DNA from 3 places in the Mesorhizobium silamurunense genome. Region 3 is predicted to be linked to each of the others. Evidence: riboswitches for the same ligand, from Rfam matches in the RefSeq annotation. Region 3 holds a riboswitch; each other region holds the start of a gene.
The links. A riboswitch is a leader RNA that binds a small molecule or an ion and turns the genes downstream of it on or off. The one in region 3 is predicted to bind thiamine pyrophosphate.

Region 1: linked by a shared signal. The riboswitch ahead of thiB (thiamine ABC transporter substrate binding subunit) and the one ahead of thiC (phosphomethylpyrimidine synthase ThiC) in region 3 are both predicted to bind thiamine pyrophosphate.
Region 2: linked by a shared signal. The riboswitch ahead of thiC (phosphomethylpyrimidine synthase ThiC) and the one ahead of thiC (phosphomethylpyrimidine synthase ThiC) in region 3 are both predicted to bind thiamine pyrophosphate.

Annotation. Positions count from the first base shown of each region.
Region 1 is NZ_LPVS01000041.1:57,534-62,488, forward strand. Features, by position in the region: gene thiP (thiamine/thiamine pyrophosphate ABC transporter permease) at 1-1,389, opposite strand, end outside; gene thiB (thiamine ABC transporter substrate binding subunit) at 1,568-2,578, opposite strand; TPP riboswitch at 2,621-2,735, opposite strand; gene AU465_RS11905 (thiamine diphosphokinase) at 2,882-3,526, shown strand; gene AU465_RS11910 (ABC-F family ATP-binding cassette domain-containing protein) at 3,528-4,955, shown strand, end outside.
Region 2 is NZ_LPVS01000052.1:307-5,261, forward strand. Features, by position in the region: partial or broken gene AU465_RS14385 (hypothetical protein) at 1-167, shown strand, start outside; gene AU465_RS14390 (hypothetical protein) at 254-415, shown strand; TPP riboswitch at 598-714, shown strand; gene thiC (phosphomethylpyrimidine synthase ThiC) at 818-2,653, shown strand; gene thiO (glycine oxidase ThiO) at 2,650-3,651, shown strand; gene thiS (sulfur carrier protein ThiS) at 3,620-3,817, shown strand; gene AU465_RS14410 (thiazole synthase) at 3,819-4,592, shown strand; gene AU465_RS14415 (thiamine phosphate synthase) at 4,589-4,955, shown strand, end outside.
Region 3 is NZ_LPVS01000098.1:45,712-50,666, reverse strand. Features, by position in the region: gene AU465_RS29220 (thiamine phosphate synthase) at 1-85, opposite strand, end outside; gene AU465_RS29215 (thiazole synthase) at 82-855, opposite strand; gene thiS (sulfur carrier protein ThiS) at 857-1,054, opposite strand; gene thiO (glycine oxidase ThiO) at 1,051-2,025, opposite strand; gene thiC (phosphomethylpyrimidine synthase ThiC) at 2,022-3,845, opposite strand; TPP riboswitch at 3,950-4,065, opposite strand; gene AU465_RS29195 (FkbM family methyltransferase) at 4,150-4,905, opposite strand; gene AU465_RS29190 (hypothetical protein) at 4,902-4,955, opposite strand, start outside.

The DNA.
Region 1 (4,955 bases), on a different contig from region 3:
GAAGGCAAAGCCGGTGGCTAAAGGCCGCCGAAGCGAAGGCCAGTCGACCAGGCGTAGCCGGTTCCAGCCGGAAATGCCGAGCGCCAGGCAGAGCCGCTCATGGCGCTCGCTCGCCGCGTCGTAGGCCGGGCGAACGGCGCGGATGGCGAACGGCATCGCCATAACCGCGTTGACGGCAACGACCATGACGGGTGCGATGGCGAACACATCCGTGATGTTGCGCAAAGCCAGGAACCAGCCGGCGCCGACCACGATCGGCGGCACGACGAGCACGAAACCGGCGCCGGTGTCGGCGGCATGCTCGAGCAGCGACGTAGCGCTGCCCGCACGCCGCAAGGCCAACGCGCGCCGGGCGGCGATCAGCGAGAGTGACAGCGTCACCGAAAGCAGCGCCGAGAAGAAAGAGAGCCCGGCGCTGGTGAGCGTCGCTCGGCGCACGGCGTCCTCGCCGGCCAGCCGGCCGAGATCCGCCCCCAGCCCGGCGAGCACGGTCGCCGCCATCGGCCCGGCGACGAACAGCAAGGCAAACGCAATCAGGCCGGCATTCAGCAGCGTTTCGGCCTTGCCGGTCGCAAGATAGCGGCGTGGCGCCACCGGCAGATTGGCATCGCCGACCGTGTTGGCGCCGAGCCGCGTCAGCATGGCGACCACGACGAAGGTCAGGACGATCTGAAGGAACGTCAGTGTCACGGCCCGCGCAGGATCGAAATCGAAGCGCAGCGCCTGGTAGATCGCGACCTCCAGCGTCGTCGCCGCCGGTCCGCCGCCCAGCGTCAGCACGATGGTGAAGGAGGTGATGCAGAGCATGAAGACCAGCCCGGCGACGCCCGGCAATGCCGCGCGCAGCGCCGGCCATTCGATCAGCCGCAACGCCGGCCAAGCCCCCATGCCGAGCTGGCTCGCTAGCCGCCACTGGTCGGCGGGCACGGTGCCGAGCGCCTCCAGGAACAGGCGCGTGGCCAAAGGCAGGTTGAAGAAGACATGCGCGACGAGGATACCGGACAGGCCGTAGATGCCGGGCCATTCCTGACCGCCAAGGCCGCCGAGGACGCCGGCAAAATAGCCGGCATGGCCGTAGAGCGCCAACACGCCGAGCGCCGCAACGATTGCCGGCAGCGCCAGCGGCACGGTGAAGAGCTGCAGCATCAGGCGACGCCCGGGAAACTTCGGGTGCCGGGACAGAGCGCGCGCCACCAGCAGCGCCGGCGCGACCGACAGCAATGTGGATAGCAGCGCCTGCCACAGCGTGAAGCGGGCGACGCGCAAGAGATAGCTGTCGAAGGCGCCGGCAGCGCCCGACGGGTCGCGGGCGCCTTCGAGGATGAGTCCGGCGAAGGCGCCGCCGATGAGCACGGCGACTGCCGCAAGGGCGACGATGCCGGCGGTTATGCGGGAATCAGGCGCCGGCCTGCCACCCTCCCCCTTGTGGGGAGGGTCGGTGAGCGGATGCCGCGAAGCGGCATCAGCGAACCGGGGCGGGGGTGAGGAAGTCCGCAACGTCGCTACCCCCACCCCGCTCCGCTTCGCGGATCGACCCTCCCCACAAGGGGGAAGGTGAAAGGCGCAGTCACTTGCTCATCGCCGCCAGCCATTCATCCACCCAAGCCTTGCGGTTGGCCGCGACCTCCTCCGGGCTGAACAGCAGGGTCTTGGTTGGCTTCACCAGTTTGTCGAAGGCAGGATTGAGCGGCTTGTCGGTCTTGCCGGCCGGGAACATCCAGTTGGTCTCGGGGATGACGTCCTGGAATTTCGGCCCTGTCATGAAGGCAATGAACTTTTCCGCCAGCGGGTTCTTCGCGCCGGTCGTGGTGATGCCGGCGACCTCGATCTGCAGGTACTCGCCCTCCTCGAAGGACGCCGCCTGGTAGCGCTCGGTGTTCTCGGCCACCATGTGGTAGGCCGGCGAGGTGGTGTAGGACAGCACCATCGGCGCCTCGCCCTTGGTGAACAGGCCGTAGGCCTCGCTCCAGCCCGGCGTCACGGTGAGCACTTTTGCCTTGAGCTTCGCCCATGCTTCCGGCGCCTTGTCGCCATAGACCGACTTCACCCACAACAGCAGCCCCAGGCCCGGCGTCGAGGTGCGCGGATCCTGGATGACGATCTTGTCGGCGCCGGCGCCCTCGACCAGTTCCTTCAGGCTTTTCGGCGGGCTCTTCAGCTTTTCGGTATCGTAGACGACGGCGAAATAGCCGTAGTCGAAGGGCACGAAGGTATCATCGCTCCAGCCACCCGGCACATTGATGCCGGACACTTCGCCATGCGGCGCGAACAGCCCGCTCGCCTTGGCGTCGGCCGTCAGGTTGGTGTCGAGGCCGAGCACGACATCGGCCTTGGTGCCGGCGCCCTCCAGCTTGACGCGATTGAGCAGCGCCACGCCGTCGGCGACAGATACGAATTCGAGATCACAGCCGCATTCGGCTTCGAATTCCTTCTTCACCCCAGGTCCCGGACCCCAGTCGGCGGTGAAGCTTTCATAGGTATAGACGGTGAGCTTGTCCTTCGCCTCGGCGGGCCCGATGCCTGCCAGAAGTGAAACAACGCCCGTTGCGAGAATAAGCTGGGACAACAGTGAGCGCATCGGCGCCTCCTTCGTTCGCGTTAAAGGAATTGAGGCGTCGGATGGTCCGAAACGTCTAATCCCTCCGCCGGTACAAACCGGATCAGGTTCAGCGGGTTGGCTTTGTCGCCTCTCAGCCGGTTCGCAAAGTCAGCGTCCGGCACCCCGTTAGAGCGTTTCGAGACATAGGCCCGGCCGATGCGGGGCGCAAGCGGAAGTTTGCCTGGCATCCAATGCATCACGGCTTACTCTGGAACGCAGCGCCGTTCCGTTTGGATGCGCCTGGCTTCCGTTTCGCGGGCGGGGCTGGTAAGGGCGACGCCCATGGGCACATTCACCATCCTGCTTGGCGGCGACCTCGTGCGCACGCCTCGGCTCGATCGCCAGATCGAAGGCTCCCGCGTCATCGCGGCCGACGGCGGCATCGGCCATGCCCGCATGCTTGGCTTGGTGCCGGAGCTGTGGGTCGGCGATTTCGACTCCGTGCCGGCGAACCTGCCGGAGGATCTTGCCGCCGTGCCGCGCAAGATCTTTCCGGCTGAAAAGGACATGACGGACGGCGAGCTCGCCATCGCCGAGGCGCTTGCGCGCGGCGCCACGCGCCTGGTGCTGGCCGGCGCCTTCGGCGGCAAGCGCGCCGACCATGCCTTCCTGCATCTGGCTCTAAGCGTGCGGCTGGCCGAGGCAGGCACGACGGTGCTGCTGACCAGCGGCGCGCAGGAAGGCGTGCCCATCCTGCCGGGCAAGGCCGGCTTCGACTATGCCGACGGCACGCTGTTTTCGGTGCTCGGCTTTTCCGAACTCGCCGGCCTGACGGTCTCCGGCGCCAAGTGGCCGCTTGACCGTGTCGAGGTGGCGTTCGGCTCCTCGCTCACTATATCAAACGAGGTCAAGGGCCGGCTCGAGATCGCGCTCGAGCGTGGCCGGGCGCTGCTGCTCGCCCACCCCTATCCTCTTCCCGAAAGCTGACATGGCTCCGCCTCTTCTCAATCTCGACGGCATAAAATTGACCTTTGGCGGCACGCCGCTGCTCGACGGTGCTGCGCTCAGTGCCTCCGCCGGCGAGAAGATCGCGCTGGTCGGCCGCAACGGTTCCGGCAAGTCGACGCTGCTCAAGATCGCCGCCGGGATGATCGAGCCGCAGGATGGCGAGGTCTTCCGCCAGCCTTCGGCGACGGTTCGCTATTTGCCGCAAATGCCTGACATGGATGGCTTTGCCTCTGTGCGCGCCTATGTCGAGGCAGGGCTGAGCCCGGCCGACGATCCGCATCGCGCCACCTATCTGATGGACCATCTCGGCCTGACCGGCGAGGAACGGCCGGACGACCTTTCCGGCGGCGAGGCGCGCCGCGCGGCGCTTGCCCGCGTCATGGCGCCCGAGCCCGACATCCTGCTGCTCGACGAGCCGACCAACCATCTCGACCTGTCGGTCATCGAATGGCTGGAAGAGGAGCTTGCCCGCACCTCGTCCGCCGTCATCCTGATCTCGCACGACCGCCGCTTCCTCGAGCGCGTCTCGCGCGCCACGGTCTGGCTCGACCGCGGCCAGACGCGGCGGCTGGATAAGGGGTTTGCGCATTTCGAGGAATGGCGCGACCAGGTGCTGGAAGAGGAAGAGCGCGAGCAGCATAAGCTTGGTCGCCAGATCGTGCGCGAGGAGCATTGGCTGCGCTACGGCGTGACGGCGAGGCGCAAGCGCAACATGCGCCGGTTGGGCGAACTCCAGGCCATGCGCCAGCGCTTCCGCAGCCATCGCGGCGCCGAGGGCTCGGCGACCATGGTGGCGAGCGACGCCGCCGAATCCGGCAAGCTGGTGATCGAGGCCAAGAACATCGAGAAAAGTTTTGGCGACCTGACCGTGGTCAAGGGTTTTTCGACCCGCATCCAGCGCGGCGACCGTGTTGGCCTGGTCGGCCCCAACGGCGCCGGCAAGACGACGCTGCTCAAGATGCTGACCGGCGAGCTGGCGCCGGACGCGGGCGCCGTGCGGCTCGGCGTCAATCTGGAGATCGCGACGCTCGACCAGAAGCGCGAAGCCGTCGACCCGCAGGAGACGCTGGCACATTATCTCACCGACGGGCGCAGCGAGAACCTTGTGGTCAATGGCGAGCAGCGCCACGTCGTCTCCTATATGAAGGATTTCCTGTTCAAACCGGAGCAGGCGCGCACGCCGGTGCGCGAGCTTTCGGGCGGCGAGCGGGCGCGTCTCCTGCTTGCCCGCGTGCTGGCCAGGCCCGCCAACCTCCTGGTGCTCGACGAGCCGACCAACGACCTCGACATGGAGACGCTGGAGCTGTTGCAGGAGCTCGTCGCAGGCTTTGCCGGCACGGTGATCCTGGTCAGCCACGACCGCGATTTCCTCGACCGCACCGTCACCAGCGTCATCGCGCCCCACGGC
Region 2 (4,955 bases), on a different contig from region 3:
CGATCCGTTTTCTCGATTCAGACTTGGCGATGCTGGCCGAGGACGGGATATTGGACATCGAAAAGGGTTTCATTGAGAGATCACCGCCCGTCGCTAACGGCATGCTCCATCAAGTCACAGCAGTGGCCTTGGGCAGCTTGGCGATGTTTTCGACGAGCGTTCCGTGACAGCGTGGTAGTAGCAATCCTTTCGAACGGGACCTTCCTTAAGAAACCGCCTTTCTGCAGCTCAATTCCGGCAGCAGGTTGACGACTTGATCGACATGCCCGAGTGGCTGGCCAATCTGCCCTCCCGTTTCCTTCACCAAATGGTGGCCACCTGTCGAACGGCCCGCGAAAAGGAATTCGCCGCGCTGACCAATGACGAGGCAGGGCGGATCGAGGCGATCTACGCGCAAAACTTTGGTGCCGATTGAAGGCGTGATCATCATAAGGATCGATCTTTAGTCCGACGGTTCGGCGATCCCCTTATCCCTGCCTGGTCTCCTGGGCGTGCGCCCGACACATGCACGAGCCTTCCTCCCGGGTCTGACGGGCCGCAGATCGTCGCCGCGGCCCGAAGCCGCTTGACAAGCTAGCGCAAGCCCGTTCAACCTAGGGCATTCACCAGGGGAGTCCCGGCAAGGGGCTGAGATACTGCTGGCTTTCGCGGCGCAGTGACCCGTTGAACCTGATCCAGTTCATACTGGCGTAGGGACGGTGCAAGCGCTTTGCGGGAGTTTACGCCCGAGGCCTGTCGCAAGCAGGGCGGCCAAAGCGTCTTTTCATCCTTCCGGCACAGAACTGGGTCTCCAATGCATGAGCAAAGGAGCCTCACGATGAATGCCCTCACCCCCGCCGTGTCGACGGGACCGCTGCCCGCCTCACGAAAAATCCACAAGCCCGGTGCCATCCACCCGCAGATCAGGGTGCCTATGCGCGAAATCTCCGTCCATCCAACGGCCGGCGAACCGCCCGTCACCGTCTACGATCCGTCCGGCCCCTATACAGACCCGACTGTCGAAACCAGCATCGAAAAGGGCCTCGCACGGCTTCGCCACGAATGGATTACGGCGCGAGGTGACGTCGAGGCCTATGACGGCCGCCATGTGCAGCCGGAAGACAATGGCTTTGCGACGGGCGAGCGCCTGACGCCGGAATTTCCTGCTCGCAACCGGCCACTCAGGGCCAAGGCAGGCAAGGCGGTGACCCAGCTTGCCTATGCGCGCGCCGGCATCATCACGCCCGAGATGGAGTTCGTCGCCATCCGCGAGAACCTCGGCCGCGAGATCGCCCGCGGCAAGCTGCCCCGCGACAGCGAAGCCTTCGGCGCGGTGATCCCCGACTTCGTCACCCCGGAATTCGTGCGCGATGAGGTGGCGCGTGGACGGGCCATAATTCCGGCAAACATCAACCATCCCGAGAGCGAGCCGATGATCATCGGTCGCAATTTCCTGGTGAAGATCAACGCCAATATCGGCAACTCGGCGGTCACCTCGTCGATGGCCGAAGAGGTCGAAAAGATGGTCTGGGCGATCCGCTGGGGCGCCGACACGGTGATGGACCTGTCTACGGGCCGCAACATCCACAACATTCGCGAATGGATCGTGCGCAATGCGCCGGTGCCGATCGGCACGGTGCCGCTTTACCAGGCGCTGGAAAAGGTCGGCGGCATCGCCGAGGACCTGACCTGGGAGGTGTATCGCGACACGCTGATCGAGCAGGCCGAACAGGGCGTCGACTATTTCACCATCCATGCCGGTGTTCGACTGCACTATATCCCGCTGACCGTCGACCGGGTCACGGGCATCGTCTCTCGCGGCGGCTCGATCATGGCCAAATGGTGCCTGCACCATCACCGGGAGAGCTTCCTCTATGAGCATTTCGACGAAATCTGCGACATCTGCCGCGCCTATGACGTGTCCTTTTCGCTCGGCGACGGCCTTCGTCCCGGCTCAATCGCCGACGCCAATGACAGAGCACAATTCGCCGAGTTGGAGACGCTCGGCGAGCTGACGCAGATCGCCTGGGCGAAGGATTGCCAGGTGATGATCGAAGGCCCCGGCCACGTGCCGATGCACAAGGTCAAGCAGAACATGGACAAGCAGCTCGCCGTCTGCGGCGAGGCGCCGTTCTATACGCTGGGGCCGCTGACGACCGACATCGCACCAGGTTACGACCACATCACCTCCGGCATCGGTGCGGCGATGATCGGCTGGTTCGGCACGGCCATGCTCTGCTACGTCACGCCGAAGGAACATCTCGGGCTTCCCGATCGCAATGACGTCAAGACCGGCGTGATCACCTACAAGATCGCCGCGCATGCCGCCGACCTGGCGAAGGGGCACCCGGCGGCGAAAGTCAGGGATGATGCCCTTTCCCGCGCGCGCTTCGAGTTCCGCTGGGAGGACCAGTTCAACCTGTCGCTCGATCCCGAAACAGCGCGTTCCTTCCACGACGAGACCTTGCCGAAGGAAGCGCACAAGCTGGCGCATTTCTGCTCGATGTGCGGGCCGAAATTCTGCTCCATGCGCATTTCTCACGACATCCGCGCCGAGGCCCAAAAGGAGGGCATGGCGGCGATGGCGGCGAAATACCGCGAGGGCGGCGATCTCTACATGCCAGTTGGCGAGACCGACGCACCGCTCATGCCAGAGGCGCCGGAACCGTCATGAGAGTGCTGGTCAAAGGGGCCGGCGTCGCCGGCCTCACCGCCGCCTTCGAGCTCGCCGCCCGCGGCGCGACGGTCACAGTCGCCGAGACCCGGCATGGCATCGGTGGCAACGCATCGTGGTTCGCCGGCGGCATGCTGGCGCCATGGTGCGAGCGTGAAAGCGCTGAGCAGCCAGTGCTGGATCTCGGACGCGACGCCGCCGGCTGGTGGGATGCGGTGCTGCCGGGTCAGGTGACACGGGCCGGAACGCTGGTTGTTGCTGCACCGCGCGATGCGGGCGAGCTTGACCGGTTCGCAAGTCGCACGTCGGGCCATCGGCGTGTCAATGAGGACGAAATTGCGCTCCTGGAAACCGACCTCGCCGGCCGCTTCCGGCGCGGATTGCTCTTCCCCGATGAGGCTCATCTCGACCCGCGTCAGGCGATGGTGGCACTTCATGACAGGCTCGCAGCCATGGGTGTCGAGTTCCGCTTCGGCACCCACGCCCGGCATGTTTCCGGCTTCGATCGCCGGATCGATTGCACGGGGATGGCGGCAGAAGACGACGGGCTGCGCGGCGTTCGCGGCGAGATGCTGATCCTGCGCACGCCGGACATTTCGCTGTCGCGCCCGGTCCGGCTGCTACATCCGCGCTTTCCGCTCTATGTGGTACCGCGCACCGACCACCGTTTCATGGTTGGCGCGACGATGATCGAAAGCCAGTCCACAGGACCGGTCACGGCGCGTTCGATGATGGAGCTTTTGGGCGCGGCCTATGCTCTCCATCCGGCCTTCGGTGAGGCTGGCATCATTGAGACCGGCGCCGGCGTCCGTCCGGCCTTTCCCGACAACCTGCCGCGTGTCGAGGCATGTGGAAGCACCGTCGCGATCAACGGGCTCTATCGCCATGGTTTTCTCCTCGCCCCCGCCATGGCGCGCCAGGCGGCCGACCTGGTTTTCAATCAAGACGGAACCAAGGAACTTACTCATGAAGCTGATGGTCAACGGCGAAGCGCATGAGGTTGCCGCCACCACGCTGGCGGAGCTGCTTGCCGCGCTCGACTATGAGGGCGATTGGCTGGCAACGGCCGTCAATAGCGACCTCGTGCACAAAGCCGGGCGGGCGGAGTTCCAGTTGAGCGACGGCGACCGGATCGAAATCCTCTCGCCCATGCAGGGAGGCTAGCATGTTCGAACTTTTCGGGACGACGCTTGCCTCCCGGCTGCTTCTCGGCACGGCTCAATATCCTTCGCCTGCCATCCTTGCAGATGCGGTCAAGGCCTCGGGCACGTCGGTGGTGACCGTCTCGTTGCGCCGTGAAATGGCGGGCGGCAGGGCTGGCGAAAAATTCTGGTCGTTGATCCGATCGCTCGGCGTCAGAATCCTGCCCAACACCGCCGGCTGCCACTCCGTCCAGGAAGCGGTCACGACCGCGAAAATGGCGCGCGAAGTCTTCGGTACCAACTGGATCAAGCTCGAAGTGATCGGCAACCACGACACGCTACAACCAGATGTGTTCGGTCTGGTCGAAGCCGCCCGCATCCTGTGCGAGGACGGTTTTGCGGTACTTCCCTACACCACCGACGACCTTGTTGTCGCCGAGCGGCTGCTGGAGGCAGGCTGCAACGTCTTGATGCCGTGGTGCGCACCGATCGGTTCCGCGCTTGGGCCGGTCAACATCATGGCGCTGCGCTCGATGCGCGGACATTTCCCTGGCGTCCCGCTGATTGTAGATGCGGGGCTCGGACGACCGTCGCACGCGGCAACCGTCATGGAACTCGGCTTTGACGCCGTGCTCCTGAACACGGCGGTCGCCAGGGCGGCCGATCCGGTCGGCATGGCGCGTGCGTTCGGCAAGGCGGTCGAGGCCGGCCGTGAAGCTTTCAGTTCGGGAATGCTCGAACCGCGCGACGTCGCCGTGCCGTCGACACCGACGATCGGCAGGGCAGTTTTTTCATGAAGCTCGATCCCTTCTACCTGATCGTCGACAGCGCTGCCTGGATCGAGCGGCTGGTGCCACTCGGCGTCAAGCTGGTTCAGCTCCGCATCAAGACCATGGATCAGGCCGGGTTGCGCACCGAAATCCGCAAGGCGAAGGCCTTGTGTGCTCGACACCGGTGCCAGCTCATCGTCAACGATCATTGGCGGCTAGCGATCGAGGAAGGCTGCGACTTCGTGCATCTCGGCCAGGAGGATTTGCAGACCGCCGATCGTTCGCGGATTCGGGCAGCCGGCACCAGGCTCGGACTGAGCACCCATGATCATCTCGAACTGGAGACGGCCATGGCCGCCGAGCCCGACTACATCGCGCTCGGCCCCATCT
Region 3 (4,955 bases):
GTTGCACGAGCCTGACACCAAGCGGCACCAGCCGCTCGATCCAGGCAGCGCTGTCGACGATCAGGTAGAAGGGATCGAGCTTCATGAAAAAACCGCCCTGCCGATTGTCGGCGTCGACGGTACGGCGACATCGCGCGGCTCGAGCAATCCCGAGCCGAAGGCTTCGCGGCCGGCGTCGACCGCCTTGCTGAAAGCGCGCGCCATGCCGACCGGATCGGCCGCCTTGGCGACCGCCGTGTTCAGCAACACGGCGTCGAAGCCGAGTTCCATGACGGTTGCCGCATGCGATGGCCGCCCGAGCCCCGCATCGACGATCAGCGGCACGTCGGGGAAATGCCCGCGCATCGAGCGCAGCGCCATGATGTTGACCGGTCCGAGGGCCGAGCCGATCGGCGCGCACCACGGCATGAGGACCTTGCAGCCTGCGCCCAGCAGCCGCTCGGCGACGACGAGATCGTCGGTGGTATAGGGGAACACCGTGAAACCGTCTTCGCACAGGATGCGGGCGGCTTTGACCAGGCTGAACACGTCCGGCTGGAGCGTGTCATGGTTGCCGATCACCTCTAGCTTGATCCAGGACGTGCCAAAAACCTCGCGCGCCATCTTCGCGGTCGTGACGGCTTCCTTCACGGAGTGACAGCCGGCGGTGTTGGGCAGGATCCTCACGCCGAGCGAGTTGACCAGCGACCAGAATTTTTCGCCGCCCCTGCCGCCAGCCATTTCACGACGCAGCGAAACCGTCACCACCGAGGCGCCCGACGCCCTGACCGCATCGGCCAGGATGGCCGGCGAAGGATACTGGGCGGTGCCGAGCAGCAGGCGCGAAGGCAGTACCGCTTCGAGAAGGTCGAACATGCTAGCCTCCCTGCATGGGCGAAAGGATTTCGATCCGATCGCCGTCGCTCAATCGAAATTCCGCCCGGTTGGCTTTGTGTACGACGTCGCTGTTGACGGCCGTCGCCAGCCAATCGCCTTCATAGTCAAGCTCGGCAAGCAGCACCGCCAGCGTTGCGGCGGCACTGTCGAGCGCTTCTCCGTTGACGATCAGTTTCATGCGCAAGCTCCCACGCGTTTGTCGGGATTTAACAGGATGTCAGCCGCCTGCCGCGCCATGGCGGGGGCAAGCAGAAAGCCATGGCGATAGAGCCCATTGATCGCGACGCCGTTGCCGAGCCTTTCGACGCTTGGCAAATTGTCGGCAAAGGCCGGACGGACACCGGTGCTCATTTCCACGATCGCCGCCTCACCGAAGGCCGGATGGAGCGCGCAGGCGGCGCTGGCCAGTTCCATCATGGAACGGACGGTGACCGGGCCGGCATCCTGGCTCTCGATCATCGTTGCGCCGGCCATGAAATGATGGTCGGCGCGCGGCACGATGTAGAGCGGAAAGCGCGGATGCAGCAGCCGGACGGGACGAGACAGCGATATATCCGGCGTACGCAGGATCAGCATTTCGCCGCGAACGCCGCGCAGCGCCGCATCGTCCGCCGCGATCCCCCGGCAGTCGACCCTGTATTTGAAGCCTGGAAGGCCTTGGCCGTCGGTTGCGAAATGGAAGTCGACGCCCATCGCGACCAGCTTGTCATGAAGCGCCGCCATTGCCCGGCGCGGGTCGAGATGCGCTTCGTCGGGGAAGAACAGCCCGCGCTTGAAACGGCCGGCGAGGTCGGGCTCCACCCTTGCGATGTCCTCCTCGCCCAACCAGCGATGGCCCGAGGTGCGGCTGGCGAAGCGGTCGAGCTCGCCCGCATCACGCGGCGGCGCGACGACGAGCGTTCCCGCCCGCGTCGCTTGGCCGGGCAAAGCAGCGTCCCACCAGTCGGCGGCGCCGCGTCCGAGATCCAGCACCGCCTGCTCGGCGCTCTCGCGCTCGCACCATGGCGCCAGCATGCCGCCTGCGGCCCATGACGCATTGCCGCCCAGGTGAGACCGGACCTCGACGACAGTGACCAACGCGCCGCGGTCCGCAAGTTCGAACGCCGCGGTGAGGCCGGCCACGCCGGCCCCCTTGACCAGCACCCTCATGACGACTCGACCGTGCCGAATGCGGCATCGCTGACAGGCATATAGAGATCGCCGCCGGCGCGGTATTTCTCCGCCATCGCCGCCATCCCCTCCTTCTGCGCTTCGGCGCGGATGTCGTGGGATATGCGCATGGAGCAGAATTTCGGTCCGCACATAGAGCAGAAATGCGCCACCTTGTGCGCTTCCTTGGGCAAGGTTTCGTCGTGGAACGAGCGCGCCGTTTCGGGATCGAGCGACAGGTTGAACTGATCTTCCCAGCGGAACTCGAACCGCGCCCGGGAAAGCGCGTCGTCGCGGACCTTCGCTGCGGGATGCCCCTTGGCAAGGTCGGCGGCATGAGCGGCTATTCTGTAAGTTATCACGCCGGTCTTGACGTCGTTGCGGTCCGGCAGGCCGAGATGTTCCTTCGGCGTCACATAACAGAGCATGGCCGTGCCGAACCAGCCGATCATGGCGGCGCCGATGCCGGACGTGATGTGGTCGTAGCCCGGCGCTATGTCCGTCGTCAGCGGCCCGAGCGTGTAGAACGGCGCCTCGCCGCAGACAGCGAGCTGCTTGTCCATGTTCTGCTTGATCTTGTGCATCGGCACGTGTCCGGGACCTTCGATCATCACCTGGCAGTCCTTTGCCCAAGCGATCTTGGTCAGCTCGCCAAGCGTTTCCAACTCGGCGAATTGCGCTTTGTCGTTGGCATCCGCGATCGAGCCGGGCCGAAGGCCGTCGCCGAGCGAGAAGGAGACGTCATAGGCACGACAGATGTCGCAGATTTCCTCGAAATGCTCATAGAGGAAGCTTTCGCGGTGATGGTGCAGGCACCATTTGGCCATGATCGAGCCACCGCGCGAGACGATACCCGTGACCCGATCGACGGTCAGCGGGATGTAATGCAGCCGCACGCCGGCGTGGATGGTGAAATAGTCGACGCCCTGCTCGGCCTGTTCGATCAGCGTGTCGCGATAGACCTCCCAGCTCAGGTCTTCGGCGATGCCGCCCACCTTCTCCAGCGCCTGGTAGAGCGGCACCGTGCCGATCGGCACCGGCGAATTGCGCACGATCCATTCGCGGATGTTGTGGATGTTGCGGCCGGTAGACAGGTCCATCACCGTATCGGCGCCCCATCGGATCGCCCAGACCATTTTTTCGACCTCCTCGGCCATCGACGAGGTGACTGCGGAATTGCCGATATTGGCGTTGATTTTCACCAGGAAATTGCGGCCGATGATCATCGGCTCGCTCTCGGGATGGTTGATGTTGGCGGGGATGATGGCGCGGCCGCGCGCCACCTCGTCGCGCACGAATTCCGGTGTGACGAAATCCGGAATCGATGCACCGAACGCCTCGCCATCCTGTTGCAGCTTGCCCCACAGCGTCTCGCGGCCGAGGTTCTCGCGGATGGCCACGAATTCCATTTCGGGCGTGATGATCCCTGCACGCGCGTAGGCAAGCTGCGTCACCGCCTTGCCGGCTTTCGCCCGCAGAGGACGATTGCGGACAGGAAATTCCGGCGTCAGCCGTTCGCCAGTCGCAAATCCGTTGTCCTCCGGCCTGACGTGGCGGCCGTCATAAGCTTCGACATCGCCGCGCGCCGCGATCCAGTCCTGCCGAAGCCGGGCAAGTCCCATTTCGATGTTCGTTTCGATCGCGGGGTCGGTATATGGGCCTGACGGATCGTAGACCGTCACCGGCGGCTCACCGGCGGTCGGGTGCACGCTGATCTCGCGCATCGGCACCCTGATCTGCGGATGGAGGACGCCGGTCTTGTGGATTTTCCGTGAGGCGGGCAGCGGTCCCGTCGAAACGGCGGGGGTCAAGGCATTCATTTGAGGCTCCTTTGCTCATCTGCATTGGAGACCCAGTTCTGTGCCGGAAGGATGAAAAGCCGCCTTGGTCCACCTGTGCGAACAGGTCTTCGGGCATGGAGTCCCGCAAAGCGCTTGCACCGTCCCTACGCCAGTATGAACTGGATCAGGTTCAACGGGTCACTGCGCCGCGAAGCCAGCAGTATCTCAGCCCCTTGCCGGGACTCCCCTGGTGAATGGCTCAGTTGAACGAGCCGCCGCCGCTTTGTCAAGCGCATCCGGCCCGAACGGCAATTGGGTTCGATTGCCGCCACAGCGGTGGAAGCTAGGCGAAGGCCCAGATGTCCTCGGCCTGGAAGCCGACTTGATAGCCAGCGGTCTTGAGCTTGACGACGACCTGGCCGATCTCGGCCGCCGACAGCGCGCCGACCTCGATCTTGATCATGCCGGGACGGTAGCGCTGGAGGTCGAGCTGGTCGAACACCATCCAGTCGGCGCCCTCGCAATCGACCAGGAAAGCGTCGATATAGCTGACGCCGTTGCGGTCGAGCAGCGTCTGCAGGGTCTCCGACGGCACCTCGATGTCCTTCAGATGCGGCGCGAACTTGTTGAAATTGGCGTCCGCCTCGCCCCAGGCATTCTTGCCGGACATCAGATTGGTGTCGGTGACCGACGAGCAGCCGATGAACTCGATCGGCAGCGTGCCGGCCTCGAGCGCGGCGGCATCGAACGTATGGACGGTGATGGTACCCTTTGTCCTGGTCACCGCCACCGGCTCGATGACGAAGCGCCCGGTGTCCGGATAGTTGGCGCGCAGCCGCTTCTGGTTGTAGGGAATCGGCTCGACCAGCATCGCCCGAGCACCCCTGATGCGGTGCAGCCAGGGCGTCACGTCGTCGAACAGCGCGCCGTCGCAGGCGCCGACATTGACCATCTGGAATGGTCGTCCACCGCCGAAGCGCGCCTTGAGCGCCGCGTTGGCGAGGAACTTCGTGCCGCGCAGCGAGGGTCCACGATCGAGCAGGCCTGCTGGAAGGCCGAGCGACAACAGAACGCGCGCGATGGTGGAAACTGAGCTCATGACTTGTCTCCGGAAACGACGTGCTGCACCTCGCGGTGCCGATCCGGGCT